Linked DNA regions of Fibrella aestuarina BUZ 2. The protein of the gene in region 1 binds, or shares a complex with, the protein of each later gene. Links are inferred from orthologs where the notes say so. Each region holds a gene or a part of one and is shown in the gene's direction. Other genes may lie near its edges. The genes, in order: pnp, pfkA and rny.

Region 1 (3,099 bases):
AGCACCTCAAGGCTCACAAGCATGATTATAGCACCCGTCAGGGACTGCTTAAACTGGTAGGTAAGCGTCGCCACATGCTGGACTACCTCCAGCGTAAAGATATCAGCCGCTACCGGGCCATTATTGCGGAACTCGGTATCCGTAAGTAATCGGATCGGTTGCGTCGAACAGGGAACTCTCTAGCGGGTTCCCTGTTTGCATATATGGACATTTCTAAGTAATCATTAGGTGCTGAAAAAAGGACGTTATATGCCATTCATCGGTATTTTCGTGCGCCTCATCTAATAGTTGCCTTCTTTTTCTGAATAATCCGTAGCCCGAAAAGTGACTTTTCGGCTAGGCTTGATTCATAAAGCGAAGTTCCCAAATCCCGGTTATCGCAGGCGGCGTTTGGCCGCATGAGGACCCCGATTCCTCCGATTCAACAGACCGGCGTTGAGCGACCTTCTATTTTGTGGTGCAAGCGGTAGGGTAGAGTCTCTAATTTTTGATGTTTTTAAAGCTGTTGTAGCGCGAAGTAAAACTGTCTGTATGTTTCAAGTCACCACACAAACGGTCGCCCTCCCCGATGGACGGGAGATCACGATTGAAACCGGTAAGCTGGCCCGTCAGGCCGACGGAGCCGTTGTCGTTCGATTGGGCGATACGATGTTGTTAGCCACCGTCGTGGCCAGTAAGGAAGCCCGCGAAGGGATCGACTTCCTGCCGCTGTCGGTCGATTACCAGGAAAAATTTGCGTCTGCCGGTCGGATTCCCGGTAGCTTCCAGCGCCGCGAAGGTCGGCTGTCGGATTACGAAATCCTGATCAGCCGCCTCGTTGACCGGGCGCTGCGCCCCACCTTCCCCGAAAATTACCACGCCGACGTGCAGGTGATGATCACCATGATCTCGGCCGACCCCGAAGTACAGCCCGATCAGCTGGCCGCCTTGGCTGCTTCATCGGCCCTGGCCGTATCCGACATTCCGTTTGGTGGCCCGATTTCGGAAGTACGCGTTGCCAAAATCAACGGCGAATACAAAATCAATCCCTTGACGTCTGAGTTGCAGAACGCCACCCTCGACCTGATTGTCGCTGCCAACGAGCGCGACATCAACATGGTGGAAGGCGAACTGGACGAGGCGCAGGAAAATGAGGTGGTTGAAGCGCTGAAAGTGGCTCACGATGCCATCAAAGCGCAGATTGCCGCCCAGAAAGAACTCGAGGCAAAGGTTGGCAAAACCGAAAAGCGCGAGTACAACCACGAAACGCACGATGAGGAGTTGCGCGCTGCCGTTCGGGCGTTCTGTTACGACAAGATTTACGAGGTAGCGAAGAAAGGGCAGGCCAGCAAGAAGGCCCGCTCGGAAGGCTTCAAAGCCGTTCGCGACGAATATATGGCATCGCTGCCTGAAGGGGCCGAGGTTAACGAAAGCCTGATCAAGACGTATTTCCACGACTTGGTTTGGGAAGCCTCGCGTAACCTGGTACTGAACGAGCGCTACCGCCTCGACAGCCGCAAACTCGACGAGATCCGGCCCATTCAGTGCGAAGTCGATTACCTGCCCCGTGCGCACGGTTCAGCCATCTTCACCCGTGGCGAGACCCAGTCGATGACCACCGTAACGCTCGGCACTAAGCTGGACGAGCAGATCGTTGATCAGCCGCTGACGCAGGGCTACAACAAATTCATGTTGCACTACAACTTCCCTGGCTTCTCAACGGGCGAAGTAAAACCCAACCGGGGTGCCAGCCGCCGCGAAGTTGGCCACGGTAACCTGGCCCACCGCGCCCTCAAAGGCATGCTGCCCGAAGGTCAGGATAACCCGTACACCATCCGTATCGTATCCGACATTCTGGAGTCGAACGGATCGTCGTCGATGGCGACGGTGTGTGCCGGTACGTTGGCGCTGATGGACGCCGGTATCAAAATCAAAGCGCCCATTGCCGGGATCGCGATGGGGTTGATCACCGACGAAGCCACCGGTAAATACGCCGTACTGTCAGACATTCTGGGTGATGAAGATCACCTGGGTGATATGGACTTCAAAGTGACGGGTTCGGAGAAAGGCATCACCGCGGTTCAGATGGACATGAAGGTGAACGGCCTGTCGTACGAAATCCTGACCGAAGCACTGATGCAGGCCCGCGCTGGTCGGCTGCACATTCTGGGCGAGATGAAGAAAGCGCTCGACGCCGTGAAGCCTGACCTGAAATCGTTTGCGCCGCGTGCCTACGTGATCAAGATCGCGCAGGATCAGATCGGTGCCGTGATCGGGCCCGGTGGTAAAGTGGTACAGGAGATTCAGCGTGAATCTGGGGCCACTGTCAACATCGAAGAGCGGGAAGGCGCTGGTTTCGTCAGCATTTTCGCGACCAATAAAGAAAGCATGGACAAAGCCGTTGGCCGCGTTAAAGGCATCACGGCAACGGCTGAAGTAGGCGAAATCTACGACGGTAAGGTGAAAACCATCCAGCCGTTTGGGGCCTTCGTTGAGTTCCTGCCGGGTAAAGACGGGCTTCTCCACATTTCAGAGGTTAAATGGGAGCGCCTGGAAACTATGGACGGCGTCTTTAAAGTAGGGGATGAGGTTCGGGTAAAATTGGTTGAGATTGACAAGAAAACGGGTAAATACCGTTTATCTCGTAAAGCTCTGCTACCGCGCCCGGAGAACAATACGAAAGCCTGAATTGTTGATTAAAAAGGGTAGTAGCGTCTTTTTGAGGGTGTTACTGCCCTACCTACCTCAATAAGCCATGAGACAGCTAAAAATTTCAAAACAGATTACCAACCGCGAGAGCCAATCCCTGGATAAATACCTTCAGGAAATTGGTAAAGTGGACCTGCTCACGCCCGACGAAGAGGTGACCCTCGCCCAGAAGATTCGGGAAGGGGACCAGCTCTCGCTCGAACGCCTGACCAAGGCCAACCTGCGTTTCGTGGTGTCGGTAGCCAAGCAATACCAGAACCAGGGGTTGTCGCTGGGTGACCTGATCAACGAGGGGAACCTCGGCCTGATCAAAGCCGCTCAACGCTTCGACGAAACCCGTGGTTTTAAGTTTATTTCATACGCCGTTTGGTGGATTCGTCAGTCTATTCTGCAGGCCCTGGCCGAGCAGTC
Region 2 (3,009 bases), 2.3 Mb from region 1 along the record:
TGAAAATCTGGCCGTTGGGTACCAAAGACATCAACGTACCCAGCAACGCCATCGACCCCAGCGACCGCGACAGCAAAATCGCGTTCTCTAACTGGCCGATCCGATCGTTTTACCTGCCCGACGCCATTGCGCCCTTCACGGTAAACGGTACCAATTACGTGATCACCGCCGACGAAGGTGACACCCGCGACTACGCCGGTTATAGCGAAGAGGCCCGCATCAGCACGTTGACCCTCGACCCCACGGCCTTCCCGACGGGCAGCGTGTTGAAACAACTCACCAATCTGGGTCGGCTGATCGTAACGAAGAGCCTGGGCGACACCGATAACGACGGCGATTATGACGCGCTGTATGCCATTGGAGGCCGTGGCTTCAGCATTTTTAATACGGCTACGGGTCAGCGTGTTTATTTCTCCGGGAAAAGCCTCGAAGAGCGTGTTGTAGCGGCCAATCTCTACGACGACACGCGCTCCGACGACAAAGGCGTTGAGGCTGAGGGCGTAACAGTGGGCATGATCAACGGGCAACCCGTAGCTTTTGTCGGGCTGGAACGAGCCGACGCGGTTGCCATCTACAGCCTTGCCGACCCCACGAACCCGCAGTTTCTGCAAGTATTACCCACCGGCGATGCACCCGAAGGCGTGCTGTTTGTGCCGGCAAGCCAAAGCCCTACCAAACGTAGCTTGTTGATAGTCAGCAGTGAAGGCGATGGCACGGTAAAAGTGTACCAGCCCGATAAGCCGTAAATTCAGTCTTTTTTGGTAGAAAGCCGCATCGACCTGGTGCGGCTTTTTCATAGCTAAGGCCCAAAAGCCACGATTTGCCTATTTCACAGAAAAACAGCGGAAATGCTCGTTAATTAAAAGCGTAGTGGCGGCAAATCTGAAAATGAGGGTAATTTTGCGTGGTTTTTGAAAACGCTGCTCGTCCACCTGAGCAGCGGATAGTTGTTGTAGTGACGAAACCTTGAGACCTAATGAAACGTATTGCTGTGTTTACCTCTGGGGGAGACGCACCGGGCATGAACGCCTGCATTCGGGCAGTTGTGCGCGGAGCCGTTTACCACGATATTGAAGTGTTCGGTATCCGCCGGGGGTATAACGGGATGATCAATGGCGACATCTTTCAGATGACCTCTCACTCGGTGAGCAACATCGTGCAGCGGGGTGGTACCATCCTGAAATCGGCCCGCAGCAAGGAGTTCATGACCCCCGAAGGGCGGCAGCGCGCCCACGAACAATTGCAGAAGTTCGGCATTGAAGGTCTTGTCGCTATTGGCGGTAATGGTACGTTCACCGGTGCTACGCTCTTCTTCGACGAGTTCGGTATCCCGACGGTTGGTGCACCCGGCACCATTGATAACGACCTCTACGGTACTGACTATACCATTGGCTTCGACACGGCGGTGAACACGGCCCTGGAAGCCATCGATAAAATTCGTGATACTGCCGACTCCCACGACCGGATCTTCCTGATCGAGGTGATGGGCCGCGACTCGGGCTATATCGCTATCCAATCGGGGATTGCGGGTGGTGCTGAGCTGGTGATGGTGCCCGAAGTGCTGACGCCCATCTCCGAAGTCGTGAAAACGCTTCAGGCGGGTTTTAACCGCAGTAAATCGTCGTCGATTGTAGTTGTGGCTGAAGGCGAAGAGGAGGGAAGTGCCGCCGAAGTAGCCGAGAAAATCAGCAAGCTGATTGAAGGCGAACTGGACATGCGCGTGACCACCCTGGGCCACATTCAGCGCGGCGGTATTCCAACGGCCTACGACCGCATTCTGGCAAGCCGGTTGGGGCTGGGTGCGCTGGAAGGCCTACTCAATGGCGAGAAGAACGTAATGGCGGGTGTAATCAACAACGAACTAGTCTACACGCCGTTCCGCGACACCATCCGGTTGCCCAAACCGATCAATGAAGACCTGCTCAGGATGGTGAAAATCCTGAGCGTTTAGTCGTCATCAGCGTACTGTATAGTCGTTTTACACGGAAACGGCTTTGCCGTTGGCCGAGGGGGCTTTGCCACGCTCAAACGTCAGGTCGATTCGGCCGAGATTGATACCCCCAAACCCAACCTGATTCACCAGAATGGGTTTGCCGTTGGCGTTGGGTACCGTTACGGGCGCATCCAGGAAGGTGTGGGTGTGCCCGCCGATGATGAGATCGATATCCCGGCTTTTAGCCGCGAGCACCTGATCCGAAACGGTCGAGTCGTTGTATTTATAGCCCAGGTGCGACAGGCAGATTACGTAATCGCAGTGCTCGTCGGTGCGTAGTTTCCGGGCTACGTCGGTGCTGGTCTCGATGGGGTCGAGGTAAACCGTTTCTTTGTACAGCGTTTCCGGGATGAGGCCTTTGGGTTGAATGCCCAGCCCAAATACGCCCACACGCACCCCGTCTCTTTTGAAGATCTTGTAGGGCTGGGTACGTTCGGCCATCACCGTATTCCTGAAATCGTAATTGGCGATCAGGATCGGGAAGGTGGCTTTGGCAAACTGATCCCGCATGTTGTCGATACCCGCGTCGAAATCGTGGTTGCCGATGGTGCCCGCGTCGTATCCGAGTCGGTTCATTGCCAGGATCTCCGGCTCGCCTTTGTAGAGGTTGAAATAGGGCGTTCCCTGAAAGATGTCGCCTGCGTCGAAGAGCAGCACATGGCGCGACGACCCCGCCGCCTGTTCGGCCCTGATCTGCTGAATCAGGGTCATCCGGCGGGCAATACCACCCCGGCCGGCGTTGCGGCTGCCATCCATCGGAAACGGATCGAGGCGGCTGTGCTGATCATTGGTGTGCAAAATAGTCAACACGGTGGGTTTGGGGGCCGCCAGTAACGCCGAGGGCATGGCCGTGCCAACAACCGCTGCCACACCAACGTGCTTCAGAAACTGGCGTCTAGTCGAGCGTAATGCGTCCATCGATTTGGGGAGTTAATGGGTTGCCTGCTTTGCCCTGCTGCCGGAAGTAGTCGATCAGGGCATCGCGGATGAGGTAATTGACGTTGTCGCGCTGGGTA
Region 3 (3,002 bases), 1.2 Mb from region 1 along the record:
CGAAAAAAGCGACAGATACGCCGCCCGCGCTTACAAAGTCGAAAGATTTTGGTAAACTTGTAAGCAGCAACCTACCTGATACGGTTGCCCGTGAAGAAGTAAAGCAGAAGCTCGATGAGTACATACGCGATCTGGATCGCTGTATTGCTTACCTGAGCACCTTGTCATAAAGTACCAGTACCCTACGTACCCCGGTTCACTAACCCATTCATTCCTAGACCTTTTTGCGGTGAATCGGATTACGTGCCCTGTAATTGATCGAGTTGATGGAAGAACTGCTATCCATACACCTGAAAATCGCCGACCGCGATTACACCTTCAAGTCGCCACCTGAAGAGGAAACCATGCTGCGCGAAGCCTGGCGGCTCATCCGCGACCGAGTGGAGGTGCATCGCAACCGGGGTATGCGCGATACGCAGGACGTAATGGCCCTGATTGCCATCGAATGTCTGGTGACCAGTCTGAAGTCAGACGAACAGTCGCGGCAGTTACAGAATCGGGTTTATGACAAAGTTGCCAAGCTAAATCAGTTGGTCATTTCCACGCTGGCGTGACCGGGATGTAGCCTTATTTCGCCTCACAGGCACCGTGTCGGAACAACAGGGCGCAACGCTGCTATGTTCAACACTAACGACACGAACAAATGACGACAACTAACATATTGCTGATGTTCCTGAGCGATTTGCTTGCGCTGGGCATCGGTGTTTTTGTGGGCCGGAAACTGCTTCACAAAACCTTCAGCGGCAAACAGCAGGAAGCTGAAGCCAAAGCCGCCGACATCATCAAGAATGCCGAGTTGCAGGCCGAGACGATCAAGAAGGATCGGATGCTCGAAGCCAAAGAGAAATACCTCAAGCTCAAAGCCGAATTTGAAGAGCAGAGCAACCAGAAACGGGGTTTGTTGCAGCAAAACGAGGCCAAACTAAAGCAACGCGAGCAGCAGCTCATGCAACAGGCCGATCAGCAGCGTAACCGCGAAGGCGAACTGAATCAGCTCAAAAACGAGATCAATCAACAGAAAAGTGCGCTGACGCAGCAGACCGAAGCCCTTAACCGCCGCGCCGCCGACGTGGATCGCCGACAGGTTGAGGCCGACAAAATGCTGGCCGAACAGGTGTCTCAACTGGAGAAAATTGCCGGGCTATCCGCCGAGCAGGCCCGCGAGCAACTGGTCGAAACCCTGAAAGCCGAAGCTGAAACGCGCGCATCGTCGTACGTCAAGAACATCGTCGAGGAAGCCAAGCTGACGGCGACCAAAGAGGCGAAGAAGGTGGTGATCGAGACCATTCAGCGCACCGCTACCGAGCATGCCATCGAAAACTGCGTATCGGTGTTCAACATCGAATCCGACGACGTGAAAGGCAAGGTAATCGGGCGGGAAGGGCGCAATATCCGCACGCTGGAAGCTGCCACGGGCGTCGAAATCATCGTCGACGATACGCCGGAAGCGATCATTATTTCGGGCTTCGATCCGGTTCGGCGCGAAGTGGCCCGGCTCTCGCTGCACCGCCTCGTGCAGGATGGGCGCATTCACCCCGCCCGCATCGAGGAAATCGTGGCCAAGACCCGCAAGAACATCGAAGACGAGATTGTGGAGATTGGCGAACGTACGGTAATCGACCTGGGCATTCACGGCCTGCACCCCGAGTTGATCAAGATGATCGGTCGGATGCGCTTCCGGTCGAGCTACGGGCAGAACCTGTTGCAACACTCACGCGAAGTGGCCAAACTCTGCGCCACGATGGCCGCCGAGTTGGGCCTCAACGCCAAGCTTGCCAAACGCGCCGGTCTTCTGCACGACATTGGTAAAGTGTGGCCTGAAGAAGCTGAACTGCCCCACGCCCTGCTGGGTATGGAGCTGGCCAAAAAGTACAAGGAGAACCCCGAGGTCGTCAACGCCATTGGTGCTCACCACGACGAGATCGAGATGACGAGCATGATTTCGCCCATCGTACAGGTCTGTGACGCCATTTCGGGTTCGCGCCCCGGCGCCCGCCGCGAGATGATGGAGTCGTACATCAAACGCCTGAAAGAACTCGAGGAACTCGCCACCAACTTCCAGGGCGTAACCAAGTGCTACGCCATTCAGGCGGGCCGCGAGTTGCGCGTGATGGTCGATGCCGAGCGCGTCACCGACGACCGGGCGGGTGCGCTGTCGTTCGAGATTTCGCAGAAGATCGAGAAAGAGATGCAGTACCCCGGCCAGATCAAGGTCACGGTCATCCGCGAAATGCGCTCGGTGGCCTACGCCAAGTAGCCAGGTACGTTGCCTTACTAACTGCATGAAAGCCGGGACTATTCCCGGCTTTCGTTGTTTACACAAAACGAGTATTGCTCGAAGACAACGTTATGAAAAAAGGCTTATTGATTACGCTGGGCATTTTGCTCCTGCTCGGTATTGGCGGCTATATCTATTATACCAACCTCAAGCAAAAGGCCCGATCTGAGGATGGAGCCTACGATGGCACACTCAAACCCCGGCTCGAACTGAGTCGCTTTGATTTCACCGACATCAGCGACGACGCCATCCAGATGAACATGTACCTGCTCATCGACAATCCGCTGCCGGTCGGTTTCAAGGCACGGCGTGTCGATTACAGCTTTTTCATCGACAATGAAGAGGTCGTGAAAGACAGCTACGATAAGGTAGTGGAGGTAAAATCGCAGGATAGCACGCTGATAGCGTTACCGGCCAAGCTGCTGGCGGCGAAGATGACGCGCGTATTGAAACGGCTGGAAGCCCAGGGCGTCGACAGCACGGACTACCGCCTGCGCACTACCTTCGACCTCGACGTACCCATCGCGGGCGAACGGACTTTCACGGTATCGCAGTCGCTGCGAGGACCGACCTATTACATCCCGAAGATTGAGGTCAAAGACATTGATCTGGGCAAATTCGGGCTGAAGAAAACCGACGTGGCCGCAACGATATCGTGCACCAACAAGAACAAGTTTCCGTATAACATCACCGATGCCCGCTACACCGTTACGATCAACGGGAA

Evidence for each region.
Region 2: pnp (region 1) and pfkA share a complex: the UniProt entries of both Bacillus subtilis proteins name them as parts of the possible RNA degradosome complex. The link is inferred for Fibrella aestuarina BUZ 2 from one-to-one orthologs.
Region 3: pnp (region 1) and rny share a complex: the UniProt entries of both Bacillus subtilis proteins name them as parts of the possible RNA degradosome complex. The link is inferred for Fibrella aestuarina BUZ 2 from one-to-one orthologs.

The regions. Positions count from the first base shown.
Region 1 is NC_020054.1:2,860,609-2,863,707, forward strand. What follows is about bases 158-3,099. They hold pnp (polyribonucleotide nucleotidyltransferase), read left to right. Parts: upstream 158-531; coding sequence 532-2,667; downstream 2,668-3,099. Other genes in these bases: FAES_RS11740 (sigma-70 family RNA polymerase sigma factor), read left to right, coding at 2,735-3,099. Outside these bases: rpsO (30S ribosomal protein S15), read left to right, coding at 1-149. UniProt on the Bacillus subtilis protein: Involved in mRNA degradation. Catalyzes the phosphorolysis of single-stranded polyribonucleotides processively in the 3'- to 5'-direction. Necessary for competence development in Bacillus subtilis.
Region 2 is NC_020054.1:551,056-554,064, reverse strand. Bases 112-2,963 are described here. They hold pfkA (6-phosphofructokinase), read left to right. Parts: upstream 112-976; coding sequence 977-1,951; downstream 1,952-2,963. Other genes in these bases: FAES_RS02115 (5'-nucleotidase C-terminal domain-containing protein), read right to left, coding at 2,889-2,963; FAES_RS02120 (bifunctional metallophosphatase/5'-nucleotidase), read right to left, coding at 1,979-2,911; FAES_RS02130 (choice-of-anchor I family protein), read left to right, coding at 112-746. Also shown: more of FAES_RS02130, read left to right, coding at 1-111; more of FAES_RS02115, read right to left, coding at 2,964-3,009. UniProt on the Bacillus subtilis protein: Catalyzes the phosphorylation of D-fructose 6-phosphate to fructose 1,6-bisphosphate by ATP, the first committing step of glycolysis.
Region 3 is NC_020054.1:1,699,070-1,702,071, reverse strand. What follows is about bases 106-2,950. They hold rny (ribonuclease Y), read left to right. Parts: upstream 106-643; coding sequence 644-2,257; downstream 2,258-2,950. Other genes in these bases: FAES_RS06895 (LEA/WHy family protein), read left to right, coding at 2,350-2,950; FAES_RS06905 (cell division protein ZapA), read left to right, coding at 267-554; FAES_RS06910 (hypothetical protein), read left to right, coding at 106-170. Outside these bases: more of FAES_RS06910, read left to right, coding at 1-105; more of FAES_RS06895, read left to right, coding at 2,951-3,002. UniProt on the Bacillus subtilis protein: Endoribonuclease that initiates mRNA decay. Initiates the decay of all SAM-dependent riboswitches, such as yitJ riboswitch. Involved in processing of the gapA operon mRNA, it cleaves between cggR and gapA.